DNA from 4 places in the Streptomyces sp. NPDC056160 genome. Region 4 is predicted to be linked to each of the others. Evidence: riboswitches for the same ligand, from Rfam matches in the RefSeq annotation. Region 4 holds a riboswitch; each other region holds the start of a gene.
What was found. A riboswitch is a leader RNA that binds a small molecule or an ion and turns the genes downstream of it on or off. The one in region 4 is predicted to bind cobalamin.
Positions count from the first base shown of each region.

Region 1 (4,188 bases), on a different contig from region 4:
CAGTTCGCGCGTGATGACCTCGACCTGCAGGCCGAGCCCGCCGCCCAGCACCGTCTCCAGGTAGTTGGTGTCGTGCTCGAAGCCGGCCCGCGGGGTGCCGGGGCGGTAGGAGCCGCCGCGCGACGCCGCGACCACGACGCGCTTGCCGGACGGCGGCACGCCCTCGCCGAAGGTGCGCCCGGCCAGGATGATCTGGTCCAGCCACGCCTTGAGGGTGGAGGGGATCGTGAAGTTGTACATGGGGGCGCCGATGACGAGGACGTCGGCCTTCTCGAACTCGGCGATGAGTTCCTCGCGCAGCGGGGGGAGGGACTCGGCGGTGACGGTGGCGGCGTCCAGGTGCGGCACCGGGTCGGCGGCCAGGTCGCGGTAGATGACGCTGCCCTGCGGGTGCGCCTCCTGCCAGGTCTTGCGGAAGGCGTCGGTGAGCCGGCGCGAGCCGGAGTTCTCCAGCGGGAAGAGGGACGAGTCGATGTGCAGCAGGACGGCCATGGAAGGTGCTCCTCGGGTGGGCCGCGCGGGGCACGGCGGGGGTGGTCCGGGCGTGCGGAGGCACCCGGATTCGTATGTCAGCTTCCTCAGCTGCTTACGAAATTACAGTACCCCACTTTTTCGTAGTAAATGAGCGGTGGGCGGTACCATGGGCGCATGACAGTGGAGCGACAGGACGCGGGGCAGTGCTCGGCGGCGGGCGGTGCGGTCGAACGCGTCTTCCTGCTTCTCGGCAAACGCTGGAACGGCGTGATCCTCGCCAGCCTCATGAGCGGTCCCGGCCGCTTCGCCGAACTGCGCCGCGCCGTCAGCGGGATCAGCGAGCGCATGCTCTCCGACCGCCTCGCCGAACTCGGGGAGGCCGGCCTGGTCCGCCGTGAGGTGGACGCCGGCCCGCCCCTGCGCGTCTCCTATCAACTCACTCCCGCGGGCGAGGCCCTGAGGCCGGCCCTCCAGGAACTGGGCGGCTGGGCCGAGCGGTTCCTCGGGACGTCCGAGCAGGACGGCTGCCCCTCCCTGCGGCAGCAGGAAGCCGAGGACACCCGGAACGCGTGACGTCCCCGCCCTACGCTCCTACGTGCCTTCGGCACCACGGTCCGGCCGGGGCGTGTTTCGAAAGTCCCTCCCCCGGCCTTCGGCCGGGAGGTGCCCCCAGCCCCGCGGCGTCTGGCACGCGCGCTCGCCGCGTTGTCGGGATCGTCCACGTACGCCCGGTACGCGGACGACCCTCCGCCTTGCGATCGCACGCACCGGACGCCGCGGGGCCCGCCCTCCGGGCGGACGGCGCTACATTCGAAACACGCCCTAGTCGGCCGCCTCCCCCGCTCCGGCCCCCACCGCCCAGCGCTGCTCGACCCTGGCGACCTTCCAGTACGCCAGCGCCGCCGCCCACACCACCACGAACAGGATGACGATGACGTAGCCCACGTGGTCGAGGTCGAGTCCGGCGATCCAGCCGGTGACCGTGTCGCTCAGGTCGAGCTTGTCGTGCAGGACGCCGACCAGCTCGATCGTGCCGATGAAGAAGGCGACCGCGATGGACAGGCCGGTGATGGTCAGGTTGTAGAACACCTTGCGGACGGGGTTGGAGAACGCCCACTGGTAGGCGAAGTTCATGAACGTGCCGTCCAGGGTGTCGAACAGGCTCATGCCGGCGGCGAACAGCAGGGGCAGGCAGAGGATCGCGTACCAGGGCAGTCCGGCCGCCGCGCCGGAGCCGGCCATCACCATCAGCGTGACCTCGGTGGCGGTGTCGAAGCCGAGGCCGAAGAGGAAGCCGAGCGGGTACATCTGGCCGGGCCGGGAGATCGACCTGGTGAGGCGGCCCAGGATCCGGTTCATGAACCCCCGTGAGTCCAGGTGGGCCTCCAGCTCCCGCTCGTCGTAGGTGCCCGCGCGCATCGCCCGGAACACCTTCAGGATGCCGGCGAGGGCGACCAGGTTGAGGGCGGCGATCAGGTAGAGGAAGGTGCCCGAGACGGTGGTGCCGACGATGCCGAGCGTCTGGTGCGTACGGGAGTCGTCGTTCATCAGGGTGCCCGCGAGCTGGGCGCCGCCCGCCACCAGCGCGGCCATGGCCACCACCACGCTGGAGTGGCCCAGCGCGAACCAGAAGCCCACCGAGACCGGCCGCTTGCCGTCGGCCATCAGCTTGCGGGTGGTGTTGTCGATGGCGGCGATGTGGTCGGCGTCGAAGGCGTGCCGCATGCCGAGCGTGTAGGCGGTGACGCCGAGGCCGATACCGAAGGCCTTGCTGCCGACCTGGTAGTGCTCGGGGACGACGAGCAGGAACAGGATGCCGAAGGCGACGACGTGCAGGGCGGCTATCACCGCCATCAGGCCCGCGGTCTTGAGGGTGTCCTCACGGCGCCAGCGGAAGGTCGCCGCGGGGGCGGGCCCCCCGGGGGCGGCGGCCGGCGTCGGGGCAGGCTTGGGCAGGGTCATCCGGTATCACGCTCCAGCACCTCGTGGATCACTTCGTGAGCTGCCGTGGCCGGTCTCCTGGCTTAGGGTCCGTACGTCCTCCCTCCCTGCCTTCCCGGTCGTGCGACCAGTGGCCCGGCGGATGCCGGACGGAAGGGGAACTCCCCGATCACAGTGGCGAGGGCCGCGTCGGCTTCGCACCGACTTCCCGAGCACCACGGCCCGCCCACGGTAGAGGGAGGGACCGTCGTCTGCATAGCTGCATACCTGCGCAGGTACGGAAGATCACACATCGGTGCCTGCGAGGATGGGGGCATGCATCTCGTCCCTGCCGACCGCTCGGACCGCCGCACCATCGACGGCCACCGGGTGTGCGACGCCATCGCGGCGATCGGGGAGCCCGGTCACGTCCGCGCGTGGGCGGAGCGCTTCTCGCTGCTGGCCGACCCCAAGCGGCTCGCCCTGCTGCTGGCCCTGCACCGCACCGGCCCACTGGCCGTCTCCGACCTCGCCGTCGCCACCGGCATGAACGACCCGGCGGTCTCCCAGGCCCTGCGCCTGCTGCGCGCGGCGGGCACCGTCCAGGGCGAGAAGGAGGGCCGCGTGGTGCGCTACCGCCTGGTGGACGAGGACGTACGGCACCTCCTGGAGCACTGCGCGGCGGACACGGACTGACGCCGGCACCGGGGTGACGGCGCGCCCCGCCGGTCGCCCCCTGTGCCCAGGTACCACCCCACGTGTTCGCTTTTCCGCGGATCTGGACAGATTCTCTGTGTCGCTCCGACGCACGAAGAGGAGACCGCGTGACCGACCGCACCGACGACGTGCCGCCCGACCTGTCCTCCCGCAGTCCCGACTGGTGGCGGCAGGCCGTCGTCTACCAGGTCTACCCCCGCAGCTTCGCCGACGCCGACGGGGACGGACTCGGTGACATCCGGGGCGTCACCCAGCGGCTGACGCACCTCGCCGCCCTCGGCGTGGACGCCGTGTGGCTCAGTCCGTTCTACCCCTCCGAACTGGCCGACGGCGGCTACGACGTCGCCGACCACCGGGACGTCGACCCGCGTCTGGGCACCCTCGACGACTTCGACGCGATGGTCACCGAGGCGCACCGCCTCGGTCTGAAGGTGATCGTCGACATCGTCCCCAACCACTCCTCGCACCGGCACCGCTGGTTCCAGGAGGCGCTGCGGGCCGGACCGGGCTCCGCCGCCCGCGCCCGGTACGTCTTCCGCGACGGGCGCGGCGCGCACGGTGAACTGCCCCCCACCGACTGGCAGTCCGTCTTCGGCGGCAGCGCCTGGCAGCGCGTGCCCGACGGGCAGTGGTACCTGCACCTGTTCGCGCCCGAGCAGCCGGACTTCGACTGGCGCGACGAGGAGGTCCGCGCCGACTTCCGCACCACCCTGCGGTTCTGGTCGGACCGGGGGGTGGACGGCTTCCGCGTCGACGTGGCGCACGCCCTGGTCAAGGACCTCGACGAGCCGTTGCGCGACGTCGGCGGCATCGGGGCCACCGGCGAGGACGCGCTGCCGCACGTCGAGCCGGGCAGCCACCCGTACTGGGACCGCGACGAGGTCTACGAGATCTACCGCGACTGGCGCAAGATCTTCGACGCCTACACGCCGCCCCGCACGGCGGTCGCCGAGGCCTGGGTCCCCGACGCGCGGCGCGCGTTGTACGCCCGGCCCGACGAACTGGGCCAGGCCTTCAACTTCGAGTACCTCCAGGCCGGCTGGGACGCCGGGGAGCTGCGCCGCACCATCGCCGCGT
Region 1 is NZ_JBHJUW010000102.1:27,324-31,511, forward strand. It holds gene ACFC02_RS30040 (FMN-dependent NADH-azoreductase) at 1-492, opposite strand, end outside; gene ACFC02_RS30045 (winged helix-turn-helix transcriptional regulator) at 649-1,047, shown strand; gene ACFC02_RS30050 (HoxN/HupN/NixA family nickel/cobalt transporter) at 1,297-2,436, opposite strand; cobalamin riboswitch at 2,466-2,650, opposite strand; gene ACFC02_RS30055 (ArsR/SmtB family transcription factor) at 2,731-3,090, shown strand; gene ACFC02_RS30060 (glycoside hydrolase family 13 protein) at 3,219-4,188, shown strand, end outside.
Region 1: linked by a shared signal. The riboswitch ahead of ACFC02_RS30050 (HoxN/HupN/NixA family nickel/cobalt transporter) and the one ahead of ACFC02_RS33500 (cobalamin biosynthesis protein) in region 4 are both predicted to bind cobalamin.

Region 2 (4,188 bases), on a different contig from region 4:
CGGCGCGGGCCATCGGCGGGACGAGGTGGTCCACGAGCGTGGCGTGGGCGCGGCGCTTGGCCTGGGTGCCCTCGCCGGGGTCGTTGACCAGGAAGGGGTAGACCAGCGGGAGGTCGCCGAGGGCCGCGTCGGGTCCGCAGGCCGCCGACAGGCCGGCGTTCTTGCCGGGCAGCCACTCCAGGTTGCCGTGCTTGCCGAGGTGGATCATCGCGTCCGCGCCGAACCCGCCCTCGTCGCGCGCGGCGGCGATCCAGCGGTAGGCGGCGAGGTAGTGGTGGGAGGGCGGCAGGTCGGGGTCGTGGTAGATGGCGACGGGGTTCTCGCCGAAGCCGCGCGGCGGCTGGATGAGGATCAGCACGTTGCCGAAGCGCAGGGCCGCCAGGACGATGTCGCCGTCCGCGTCGCGGCTGCGGTCGACGAACATCTCGCCGGGTGCCGGGCCCCAGTGCTCCTCCACGGCCGTGCGCAGTTCCTCGGGGAGGCCGGCGTACCAGCGGCGGTAGTCGGCGGCCGGGATGCGTACCGGGTTGCGGGCCAGTTGTTCCTCGGTGAGCCAGTCCTGGTCGTGGCCGCCCGCCTCGATGAGCGCGCGGATCAGTTCGTCGCCGTCGCCGGAGGCCAGCCCGGGCACGTCGCCGTCACCGAGGTCGTAGCCGTCGGCGCGCAGACGGCGCAGGAGGGCGACGGCGCTGGCGGGGGTGTCCAGGCCGACCGCGTTGCCGATGCGGGAGTGCTTGGTCGGGTAGGCCGACAGGACCAGGGCGAGGCGCTTGCCGGCGGGCGGGATGCGGCGCAGCCGCGCGTGGCGCACGGCGATCCCGGCGACGCGGGCGGCGCGCTCGGGGTCGGCGACGTAGGAGGGCAGGCCGTCGGCGTCGATCTCCTTGAAGGAGAAGGGCACGGTGATCAGACGGCCGTCGAACTCGGGTACGGCGATCTGGCCGGCCGCGTCCAGCGGTGAGACGCCCTCGTCGTTCTCCTCCCAGGCCGAGCGGGAGCCGGTCAGGCACAGGGCCTGGAGGATCGGCACGTCCAGCGCGGCGAGCGCGCCCGCGTCCCAGGACTCGTCATCGCCGCCGGCCGACGCCGCGGCGGGTTTGGTGCCGCCCGCGGCCAGCACGGTCGTCACGATCACGTCGGCGGCGCGCAGTTCCTCGACCAACTCCGGTTCGGGCGCCCGGAGGGAGGCCACGTAAAGGGGAAGGGGCCGCCCGCCGGCGTCCTCCACGGCGTCGCACAGCGCGTGGACGAAGCCGGTGTTGCCGCTCATGTGGTGGGCGCGGTAGTAGAGCACGGCGACGGTCGGGCCGCCCGCGGGCCCGGTGGCCTCGCGGGGCAGCGCTCCCCAGCTCGGGGCGGGCGCGGGCGCCTCGAAGCCGTGCCCGGTGAGCAGCACGGTGTCGCAGAGGAAGCGGGCGAGGTGCTCCAGGTTGGCGGGGCCGCCGTGGGCGAGGTAGGCGTGGGCCTCGGCGGCGATGCCGACGGGGACGTTGGAGGCGGCCATCAGCTGGGCGTCGGGGGCCTGTTCGCCGGTGAGGACGACGACCGGGCGGCCGTCGGCGAGCAGCAGGTCGAGGCCTTCCTGCCAGGCGCGGACGCCGCCGAGGAGGCGTACGACGACCAGGTCGGCGTCCGCCATGAGGGCGGGCAGGTCGGCGAGGGCCAGACGGGCGGGGTTGGCGAAGCGGTACGGGACGGGGCCGCCCGCGGCCCGGGCGCTGAGCAGGTCGGTGTCGGAGGTCGACAGGAGCAGGATGCGGGGGGACGGCGGCTGTTCTCCGGCTGGGTGCGACATGCGGCGTCCTGCCTTCCTCGGGGTGTCCACGCCCCGGGTGGTGTCGGAATGGGGGTCTCCGCTGCTCGGACGGGCCGAGATCCGGGAGAAGGGGAGTTCCTGACTCACCCGGTTCTTCCTGGAACCGGGCTCACAGTGGCGGGACCGCGCCGGATTCGCACCGGGCTTCCTCCCCTGTCGCCGTCGTGGCGATGGCGGACCGGATGGTCCGCCGAGAAGCATAGTAAGGGCCGTCGTAGCAGGGCAGGGCATACGTGCGGTGTGATCGTAGGTATGCTCGCCGCCATGTCCACGGCTGCCCTCCCCCCGACGTCCCAGGCCGCCCCGGCCGGACGGGACCGTGACGACGCGTGCCCGGGTACGCTGCGGCTGCACGCGGCGGACGACGGCGCGGTGGCCCGCGTCCGCGTACCCGGCGGCGTGCTGGACGTCGGCGGGGCCGAGGCGCTGGCCGAGGCCGCGCGGCGCCTGGGCGACGGCGCACTGCACCTGACCTCGCGCGGCAACGTCCAACTGCGCGGGCTGCGCGCTGAGCACGGCCCCGAACTCGCCGGTCTGCTGGAAGCGGCGGGCCTGCTCCCCTCGCGCGGCCACGAGCGGGTGCGCAACGTGGTCGCCTCGCCGCTGTCCGCCCTGGACGACCGCGGCCTGCGGGACGTGCGCCCCTGGCTGTCCGCTCTGGACGCGCTCCTGTGCGCGAGCGAGGCCGCGCGGGCGCTGTCGGGGCGGTTCCTGTTCGCGCTCGACGACGGCCGCGGCGACGTGGCCGCGCTCGGCGCCGACGTGACCGTGCGGGCGACCGGCGGCGAAGGTGCGCAACTCGCCCTCGGCGCGGCGGGCGAGGCGCTGGCCCTGTCCGCCGGTGACGTGCCGCGGGCGATGGTGGCGGCGGCGGAGACGGTCGTCGAGGCGGCGCGGGAGCAGGGGATGCGGGCCTGGCGGGTCGGTGACGTGCCGCTGCCCGCCGGCGAACTGCTCCGGCTCGTCGCCGGACGTCTGACCGCCGAGGGACTGGCCTGCGCGCCGCAGCCGCGGGAGAGCGCGCACTGCGCGGGCCCGCCGCCCGGATCCGTCGGCGGGGCCGGCGGCGGTGCCCTGTCGGTGCACGTCCCGCTCGGCCGTCTGACGGCGCTCCAGTGGCGGGAGTTGACGCGGACCGCTGCCCGCGCGGGCGGCGAACTGCGTCTGACGCCGTGGCGCGGGGTCGTCGTCCCCGTACCGGAGGGGACCGCGTCGCCCGCCGTGCCCGATACGTCCGCCACGCTCGACGCACTGGCCGCCACCGGTCTCGTCACCGGCCCCGGCTCGGCCTGGCCGCGGGTGGGTGCCTGCGTGGGGCGGCCCGGCTGCGCCAAGGCGCACGCCGACGTCCGGGCGGACGCCACCGCCTCGCTCGGCGCGCTCGGCCCGCGCGGCCTTCCCCTGTACTGGTCCGGCTGCGAACGGCGTTGCGGACGGCCCCCCGGCGACCGGATCGACCTGGTCGCGACCGAGGACGGCACCTACCAGGTGACCCGGGTGTCCCAGGCACCGCCGGCTTCCCAGGCGCCGGCCACGGCGCCCGCGCCCCGTGCCCCCTCCGTCGTCCTGGACGACCCACGTCAACTCGCCGCCGCCCTGGCGGCGTTCACCTCATGACCCGTACGACCACGACCACCGAGAGCAGCGAGAAGAACACCGTGACGCCCTACGACTACGAGAAGGACGGCGCGGCCATCTACCGCCGGTCCTTCGCCACCATCCGCGCGGAGGCGGACCTCGCGGCTCTGCCCGCCGACGTCAGCCAGGTGACGGTCCGGATGATCCACGCCTGCGGGATGGTCGACCTGGTCCGCGACATCGCGTACACGCCGTCCGTGGTGGCCCGCGCGCGCGAGGCCCTGCGGGCCGGCGCGCCCATCCTGTGCGACGTGCAGATGGTGGCCAGCGGCGTCACCCGCAAGCGGCTGCCCGCCGACAACGAGGTGCTCTGCACGCTCTCCGACCCGGCCGTCCCCGAGCTGGCGGCGAAGCTGGGCACCACGCGCAGCGCCGCCGCGCTGGAGCTGTGGCGGGACCGGCTGGAGGGCTCGGTGGTCGCCGTCGGCAACGCGCCCACCGCCCTGTTCCGGCTCCTGGAGATGATCGAGGAGGGCGCGGGCCGTCCGGCCGCCGTCATCGGCGTGCCGGTCGGTTTCGTGGGTGCCGCCGAGTCCAAGGACGCGCTGGCCGCGCACTCCTCGGGCCTGGAGCACCTGGTGGTGCGGGGCCGCCGGGGCGGCAGCGCGCTGGCCGCCGCCGCGCTCAACGCGATCGCGAGTGAGGCGGAGTGAGCGGGCGACTGTACGGGGTGGGGCTCGGCCCCGGTGACCCGTCGCTGATGACGGTACGCGCGGTGGAGGCCATCGCCGGGG
Region 2 is NZ_JBHJUW010000082.1:10,031-14,218, forward strand. It holds gene cobN (cobaltochelatase subunit CobN) at 1-1,795, opposite strand, end outside; cobalamin riboswitch at 1,868-2,023, opposite strand; gene ACFC02_RS26650 (cobalamin biosynthesis protein CobG) at 2,069-3,433, shown strand; gene ACFC02_RS26655 (precorrin-8X methylmutase) at 3,430-4,107, shown strand; gene ACFC02_RS26660 (precorrin-2 C(20)-methyltransferase) at 4,104-4,188, shown strand, end outside.
Region 2: linked by a shared signal. The riboswitch ahead of cobN (cobaltochelatase subunit CobN) and the one ahead of ACFC02_RS33500 (cobalamin biosynthesis protein) in region 4 are both predicted to bind cobalamin.

Region 3 (4,188 bases), on a different contig from region 4:
GGCTCGATGCACTCGTAGACGCCCGCGATGGAGGCGATGGTGGCGGTCGGCGCGATCGCCAGCAGCAGTGAGTTGCGCATGCCGACGGCGGCGATCCGCTCGCGCAGGGCCGCCCAGCGCTCGGGCCAGGCGAGGTCCACGTCGTAGTGGTCGGGGTGCAGCACACCGCGCGCGGCGCGGGTCTTCTCCCAGGCGGGCAGCGGGGCGTTCCGTTCGGCGAGGTCGGCGGAGGCCTCGTAGGCGGCGAGCATGATCCGCTCGGCGATCCGGGTCGACAGCGCTTTCGCCTCGGGCGAGTCGAAGGGCAGCCGCAGCTTGAAGAAGACGTCCTGGAGGCCCATCGCGCCCAGGCCCACCGGCCGCCACCGGGCGTTGGAGCGGGCGGCCTGCTCGGTCGGGTAGAAGTTGATGTCGACGACCCGGTCCAGGAAGGTGACGGCCGTGCGGACGGTCTCGTCCAGCCGCTCCCAGTCGAGGTCCCCGCGCTCGGGGTCGGCGAAGGCGCCGAGGTTGACGGAGCCGAGGTTGCAGACCGCCGTCTCGCCGTCGTCGGTGACCTCCAGGATCTCCGTGCAGAGGTTCGAGGAGTGGATGACGTGGCCCGGCTCGGCCGTCTGGTTGGCGGTGCGGTTGGCGGCGTCCTTGAAGGTCATCCAGCCGTTGCCGGTCTGCGCGAGGGTGCGCATCATCCGGCCGTACAGCTCACGGGCGGGCAGGGTCTTCTTCGCGAGCCCGGCCGCCTCGGCCGCGCGGTAGGCCGCGTCGAACTCCCCGCCCCACAGGTCCACCAGTTGAGGCACGTCGGCCGGGGAGAACAGCGACCACTGCCCGTCGGCGTCGACGCGGCGCATGAACTCGTCCGGGATCCAGTGCGCCAGGTTCAGGTTGTGGGTGCGGCGCGCGTCCTCGCCGGTGTTGTCGCGCAGCTCCAGGAACTCCTCGATGTCCGAGTGCCAGGTCTCCAGGTAGACGGCCGCCGCGCCCTTGCGCCGGCCGCCCTGGTTCACGGCGGCCACCGACGCGTCGAGGGTCTTCAGGAACGGGACGATGCCGTTGGAGTGCCCGTTGGTGCCGCGGATCAGCGAGCCGCGCGAGCGGACGCGGGAGTAGGCGATGCCGATGCCGCCGGCGTGCTTGGAGAGCCGGGCCACCTGGTGGTAGCGGTCGTAGATGCTGTCCAGCTCGTCCTTGGGGGAGTCGAGCAGGTAGCAGGAGGACATCTGGGGGTGGCGGGTGCCGGAGTTGAAGAGCGTGGGGGAGGAGGGGAGGTAGTCGAGGCGGCTCATGAGCCCGTGGAGCGCGGCGACTTCGTCGACGGCCCGGGGGCTGTCGTCCTCGGCGAGCCCGCTGGCCACCCGCAGCATGAAGTGCTGTGGCGTCTCGATCACCTTGCGGGTGATCGGGTGCCGCAGCAGGTAGCGGCTGTGCAGGGTGCGCAGCCCGAAGTAACCGAAGCGGTCGTCGGCGGCCGGGTCGGCCAGCGCGTCCAGGCGGGCGGCGTGCAGGCGGACGAACGCGGCGGTCCGGTCGGCGATCAGTCCCTCGCGGTGGCCCGTGGCCACCGACTCGGTGAAGGACGTGACGCCCTGCGAGGCCGCCTCGGCGCGGATGGAGAGCGTGAGCAGACGGGCGGCCAGCCGCGAGTAGGCGGGGTCCTCGGAGATGAGCCCGGCCGCCGCCTCGGTGGCCAGCTCCCGCAGCTCCGCCTCGTCGGCGTGCGCCGACCGGCCGCGCAGCGCGGCGGCGGCGACCCGGCCGGGGTCGGCGTCGGGGAGGTCGGCGGTCAGCTCGGTCAGGGTCCGCAGCAGCGCGGCACCGGGACCGTCGTTCTCCAGGCCCGTGGCTGAGGCCGGATCGGCTGGCGCGATGGTCACTTGGGGCTCTCCCTCGCTCGGCACGGGGCCTCGCCGAGGGCAGGGGGCAGCACACGAGCGCACACGGCGCCGCGTCCACCGGCCCATTCCACGAGGCCCGGACGTCAGGCACCCGGACCGGACGGCCGGGCGCACTGTCGGCAGGTCCTCGGACTGACGCTCGTACACGGCCTTGAGGGCATATGTGTACGAGTACACCGTTGCGGGACAGTTCCGGATTCGCACCGGATTCCCCTGCGACGACAGCGAGCATGAGCATACATCTTGTGCCGGGTGCGGAAGCCACCCCCATATGTTGTGCCTGGGATGTGTCGCGTCGACTGCGGAGGGTGTCGGTCGCTGTCAGAGCGCCAACGCGTAGGTGAGCAGCGTGATGTCGTCCAGGTCCGGCAGCGGGTTCCAGTCCCGCTGCGGGGTGCGGACGAAGCCCAGGCGCTCGTAGAGGCGGTGGGCGGCGTGCATGGTGCGCTGGGTTGACAGCACGAGGCGCGCACAGCCCTCGGTGGCCCGCGCCCGGTCCAGGCAGGCCCGCACCAGCGCCTCACCCGCGCCCCGGCCGCGTGCGGCGCGCGCGACCGCGAGCATGCGTATCTCGGCCTCGCCGGGTCCGGCGATGTCGGCCATGGCGCCGCCGGACGGCACGAACGCGACTCCGCCGAGCACCGCTTCGTCCGCCACGGCCACCAGCACCTCGGCGGCGGCCGCCCGCTTGGCGACGTCCCTCAGCTCGCTCAGGTAGGGGTCGCTCTCCCCGAAGTCCAGCAGCCCGTCCTGGAGATAGGCCTGGGCGGTGATCTCACCGAGGGTGTCGTACTCGCCGGGCTCGGCCGGCCTGATCACGAGGTCCATGGGGCCGAGTGTGCCGCACGGGTACGACAACGGGCCGCCGGTCTTCCCGGCGGCCCGTGCCCTGGTTCCGGCAGCTCAGTGAGCGCTGCCCGCCGTGGCCGGCGGGAGTTCGACCGCGACGCCGGGGTCACCCGCGTCGGCGGTGTAGTCCTGCGGGCTGGTCTCGTCGACGCCCTCGGGGGCCTTCAGCGCCTTCAGGACGAAGGTCAGGACGACGGAGACGACGACGTTCAGGGCGAACGCCGTCATGCCGATGTAGCCGATCTCGCCGATGCCCGGGATCTCCTTGGCCGAGCCACCGAAGTGCTTCTGCGTCGGCGAGGCGACCCCGTAGGCCGCGACCGTGCCGTAGACCATGCCGACGGCCCAGCCGGCCAGCAGTGCCCAGCGGTGGAACCAGCGGGTGAACAGGCCGCCCACCAGCGCCGGGAAGGTCTGCAGGATCCAGATGCCGCCCAGCAACTGGAAGTTGATCGCCACGGTCTTGTCCATGGTCAGGACGAAGACCAGCGCGCCCACCTTCACCAGCAGCGAGACCAGCTTGGAGACCCGGGTCTCCTGCTCGGCCGTCGCGTCCGGCTTGATGAAGTCCTTGTAGATGTTGCGGGTGAACAGGTTCGCCGCCGCGATCGACATGATCGCCGCCGGGACCAGCGCCCCGATGCCGATCGCCGCGAAGGCGATGCCGGTGAACCAGTCCGGGAACATGTCCTCGAACAGCTGCGGAATGGCCAGCTGCCCGTTCTGGACCTTCACGCCCGCCGCGATCGCCATGAAGCCCAGCAGCGCCAGCAGGCCCAGCATCAGCGAGTACAGCGGCAGGATCGTGGTGTTGCGGCGGATCACCTCACGGCTGCGCGAGGACAGCGTGGCGGTGATCGAGTGCGGGTACATGAACAGGGCGAGCGCGGAGCCGAGGGCGAGGGTGGCGTAGGTCCACTGGCTCGCCTCGCCCGGCACGACCGCGCCGCGTGGTTTGCCGGTGGCCGGATTCGTCTGGCTGAACGCGTGGGCGGCCTTGGCGAAGATGTCGTCGAAGCCGCCCAGCTTGATCGGGATGTAGATGATCGCGACCGCGATGACGATGTAGATGAGCGCGTCCTTGACGAACGCGATCAGCGCCGGGGCGCGCAGTCCCGAGGAGTACGTGTACGCCGCCAGCACGCCGAAGGCGATCAGCAGCGGCAGGTCCTTCACGAACCAGTTGGTGTTCTCGCCGCCGCCCACGCCCATCACGTCGAGCACCGCCTGGATGCCGACCAGTTGGAGCGCGATGTACGGCATGGTGGCGAGGATGCCGGTGAGGGCGACCGCCAGGGACAGGCCCTTGGACCCGAACCGGCCGCGTACGAAGTCCGACGTCGTCACGTACCCGTGCTTGTGCGAGACCGACCACAGCCGCGGCAGGAAGGTGAAGATCAGGGGGTAGACCAGGATCGTGTACGGCACCGCGAAGAACCCGGCC
Region 3 is NZ_JBHJUW010000042.1:37,759-41,946, reverse strand. It holds gene ACFC02_RS17800 (ribonucleoside-diphosphate reductase subunit alpha) at 1-1,874, opposite strand, end outside; cobalamin riboswitch at 1,996-2,163, opposite strand; gene ACFC02_RS17795 (GNAT family N-acetyltransferase) at 2,217-2,723, opposite strand; gene mctP (monocarboxylate uptake permease MctP) at 2,799-4,188, opposite strand, start outside.
Region 3: linked by a shared signal. The riboswitch ahead of ACFC02_RS17800 (ribonucleoside-diphosphate reductase subunit alpha) and the one ahead of ACFC02_RS33500 (cobalamin biosynthesis protein) in region 4 are both predicted to bind cobalamin.

Region 4 (4,188 bases):
CGGCGAAGGACGTGGCGGGCGCGGGCACGAAACGACGGCCCGCGGCCGAGGCGACCTCCCGCAGGAACTCCCGCCGGAAACCGTCCGACTCCAGCGAACCGTGCCAGTGCGTGCCCCAGACGGACCCCACCCGGCAACCGTCCAGGAACGCCTCACCGCCGGTGACTTCGGCGACCCCGTGGTGGATCTCGTACCCCTCGACCCGCTCGCCGAGGGCCTCGCCCACCGGCCGGGCGAGGGTCTTGCCGGCGGCGAACCTGACCCGTACCGGCAGCAGACCGAGCCCGTCGACGTGCCCGCGACGGCTCTCGACCTCGTCCTCGATGTGCTCGCCGAGCACCTGGAAGCCGCCGCAGATCCCGAGCACCGGCCGCCCCTCGGCCGCCCTGCGCCGCAGCGCGTCGGCAAGGCCCCGCTCCCGCAGCCAGTCCAGCGCCCGTACGCTGCCCCGGGTGCCCGGGACCACCACGAGGTCGGCGTCGGCCAGTTCCTCGGGCCGGTCCACGAACCGCACGACCACGCCCGGCTCGGCGGCCAGCGCGTCCACGTCGGTGAAGTTCGACATCAGGGGCAGGGCGCAGACGGCGACCCGCAGCACGTCCTCACCGACCGGCGGCGCGACCGCGGACTCCCGTACGGCGCCCCGCAGCGACACCCTCAGGCCGTCCTCCTCGTCGATGCCGAGCCCGTGCCGGAAGGGCAGCACGCCGTACGTCCGGCGGCCGGTGAGGTCGCGCAGCATGTCGATGCCGGGCTCCAGCAGCGAGACGTCACCGCGGAACTTGTTGACCAGGAACCCGGCGACCAGTTCCTGGTCCGCGGGGGCCAGCAGGGCGACGGTGCCGAAGAAGGAGGCGAAGACACCGCCGCGGTCGATGTCGCCGACGACGACCACGGGCAGCCCGGCGCCCCGTGCGATCCCCATGTTGACGATGTCGGTCCGGCGCAGGTTGATCTCGGCCGGGCTGCCCGCCCCCTCGCAGATCACCGCGTCGTAGGCGCCCCGCAGCTCGGCCAGGCAGTCCAGCACGGTCCCCAGCAACTGCCGCTGGCGTCCGCCGTGGTAGCCGCGTGCGCTCATCTCGCCCACCGGCCTGCCCAGCAGCACGATCTGGCTGCTCTGTTCGCCGCCCGGCTTGAGCAGCACCGGGTTCATCAGCGCGGTCGGCTCGATCCGGCAGGCCTGCGCCTGCATGGCCTGCGCCCGCCCGATCTCGGCGCCCTCCCGCGTGACGAACGAGTTGAGGGACATGTTCTGCGCCTTGAACGGCGCCACTTTCACGCCGCGCCGCACCAGCCACCGGCAGATCCCGGCGGTCACGACGCTCTTCCCGGCGTCGGAGGTGGTCCCGGCGACGAGCAGCCCGCCGCCCCGACCGCTGCTCATGACGTACGTCCCTTCGTCAGACGGTTGCACAGCAGCTTCGCGGCGGCGCAGGTGCCGAGCGCGAGCCAGCTCACGCGCCGGGAGAGCCGTACGGCCCGCTCGACGTCGCCCACCTGGACGGCGCGCCCTGGGCCGTTGAGCACCGGCCGGTGCTCCACCCGCCCCCCGTACGACAACGTGCCCCCCAGCCGCACCCCGAGCGCCCCCGCGAACGAGGCCTCCACAGGACCGGCGTTGGGACTCGGGTGGCGCCCGGCGTCGGCGCGCCAGGCCCGTACGGCCCCCCGCGGATCGCCCCCCGCCACGGTGGCCAGGACGGCGGTCAGCCGGGCCCCGGGCCAGCCCGCCACGTCGTCTAGCCGGGCGGAGGCCCACCCGTAGCGCCGGTACCGCGGCGACCTGTGACCGACCATGGCGTCCAGGGTGTTGACGGCCCGGAAGCCGAGGAGTCCCGGCACGCCCGCGAGGGCGCCCCAGACGAGCGCGCCCACCACCGCGTCCGAGGTGTTCTCGGCGACCGACTCGACGACCGCGCGGGCGATCCCGTCGGCGTCCAGGGCCTGCGGATCGCGCCCGCACAGGTGCGGCAGCCGTGCCCGGGCGGCCTCGACGTCCCCCGACTCGAGCGCCCGTCCGATGGCGCCCGCCTCGCGGGCGAGTGAAGTACCGCCGACGACGGCCCAGGTGGCGGCGCCGGTCAGCAGGACGGAGCCGGTGGGGGAGGAGCGGACGGCGCGGGCCGCGGCGGCCCCCAGCGCGACGGCGCCACCGGCGCACACGGCGGTGTGGAGCGCGCCCCGCCCGCGGTGGTCCCGCCACAGCACACGTTCCACGGCGCCCGCGGCCCGCCCGAACACGGCGACCGGGTGCCCACGGCGCGGGTCGCCGAGGAGCAGGTCACCGAGGAGGCCGGCGGCGGCGCCGTACGCGAAGACGCGATCGGCACCCACGGGGTCAGCCGGCCGCGGGGTCGGTCAGGGAGTCGCTGATGAACCTCGGTCGGCAGCCGCGCATGGCGATGGGTCCTCACTCAGGGTGTCCGCGCCCTGGTTCGACGAGACCGGCGGAGAGAGTTCCTGGCTCCCGGGGGTGTTCGTCCCCGGTGACAGTGGCGGGACCGCGCCGGATTCGCACCGGCTTCCTCTTCTGCCGCCGTACATGGCCCCGGAAGTCCACCACGCCCTCGGAACAGCCGTCAACTTGCCGTTGACCTGCGGTGGGCCGGTGTGCCGAGGCTCATAGCCCTGACGCGCGGTCAGCGACTTGAAACGGCTCCTTTCGGCCTCTTTCCGCGCGGTGAAGCGGGGAAGACGCCTCCCGGTCGGCGTCCCGAAGGCGAGTCGAATGCGGCAAAACCCCCGTAAGCGCCGCAGAAACACTTACGGGGGTTGGTGCAGAAGGTGCGAGGCGTGACCACGCGCCGCCTGCGGCCAGGGCGTTTCCTCTCGTCAGCCCGGAATCGTTGTCAGCCCAGGATCAGGGAGATCCCGTAGGCGACGGCTGCCGCACACAGCGCGAAGCACGCGTACGCGCCGGCGGTCGCGGCCACGGCCGACTCGCCGCGGGTCGACGCCGCCTCCCGGCGGGACAGGCCCGCGATGCCGAGGGTGAACAGGGCCACCAGGCCGACGGTGACCACGAGGCTGACGCCGAAGACGGAGCCGAGGGCTGCCCAGTCGATCTTCATGTCGAAGCTGCTTTCTCGATGCTCGATAACCGGGTGGAGGGGCGGGGCGTCAGACCGCCGCGGCGGGCGGGGACGCCGCCGTCGCCGGACTCGCGGGAGGCGCCGGCACCGCGCCGAGCGCGGACGCCGGAGCGGGGATGGTGGCCGTCAGGCCGTCCGGCACCGGTGCCGCCGGAGGCGGGGAGACGGCGGCGATCGCCTGGGTCACCACACCGGCCGGCTCCTCGGCCGCGGTCGCGCCCGTGGCCGGGGCGACGTTCGTGTGGTCGACGACCTGGCGGCGGGAGATCTTCCAGATCGCTGCGCTCGCGGCCACCAGGAACACGGCGACGAGCGCGGTGCCCCAGTCACCGAGGCCGGTGACGGCCTCCGCGCCCGCGCCGACCACCGCCGCGGCCGGCAGGGTGAGCACCCAGGCGACGGCCATGCGGCCCGCGGTGGACCAGCGGACCACGCCGCCCTTGCGGCCGAGGCCCGCGCCCATCACCGAGCCCGAGACCACATGGGTGGTGGAGAGCGAGAAGCCCAGGTGGGAGGAGGCCAGGATGGCTGCCGCCGCACTGGTCTGGGCGGCGAAGCCCTGCTGCGGCCGGAGGTCGGTCAGGCCGGTGCCCATGGTGCGGATGATGCGCCAGCCGCCGATGTAGGTGCCCAGCGCGATGGCGAGGCCCGCGGAGAGGATGACCCAGGTGGGAGGGTTGGAGCCGGGGGCGATGGCGCCGCCGGCGATCAGGGCGAGGGTGATGATGCCCATCGTCTTCTGCGCGTCGTTGGTGCCGTGCGCCAGCGAGACCAGCCCGGCGGAGGCGATCTGACCGACCCGGTGGCCCTTCTCGGCCGCCTTGCCCTCCGTCTTCCGGCCGATCGTGTACGACAGCCGGGTCGCGGCCACCGCGGCGACGCCCGCCACGACGGGGGCGGCGACCGCCGGGAGCATGACCTTGGTGATCAGGACGTCGCCGTGCACGGCGCCGACGCCGGCCGAGGCGATGGTGGCGCCGATCAGACCGCCCAGGAGGGCGTGGGAGGAACTGGACGGGAGCCCGACCAGCCAGGTCAGCAGATTCCAGAGGATCGCTCCGACCAGTGCGGCGAAGATGACCTCGGGGCGGAT
Region 4 is NZ_JBHJUW010000130.1:17,424-21,611, forward strand. It holds gene ACFC02_RS33495 (cobyric acid synthase) at 1-1,387, opposite strand, end outside; gene ACFC02_RS33500 (cobalamin biosynthesis protein) at 1,384-2,337, opposite strand; cobalamin riboswitch at 2,435-2,579, opposite strand; gene ACFC02_RS33505 (hypothetical protein) at 2,853-3,074, opposite strand; gene ACFC02_RS33510 (anion permease) at 3,124-4,188, opposite strand, start outside.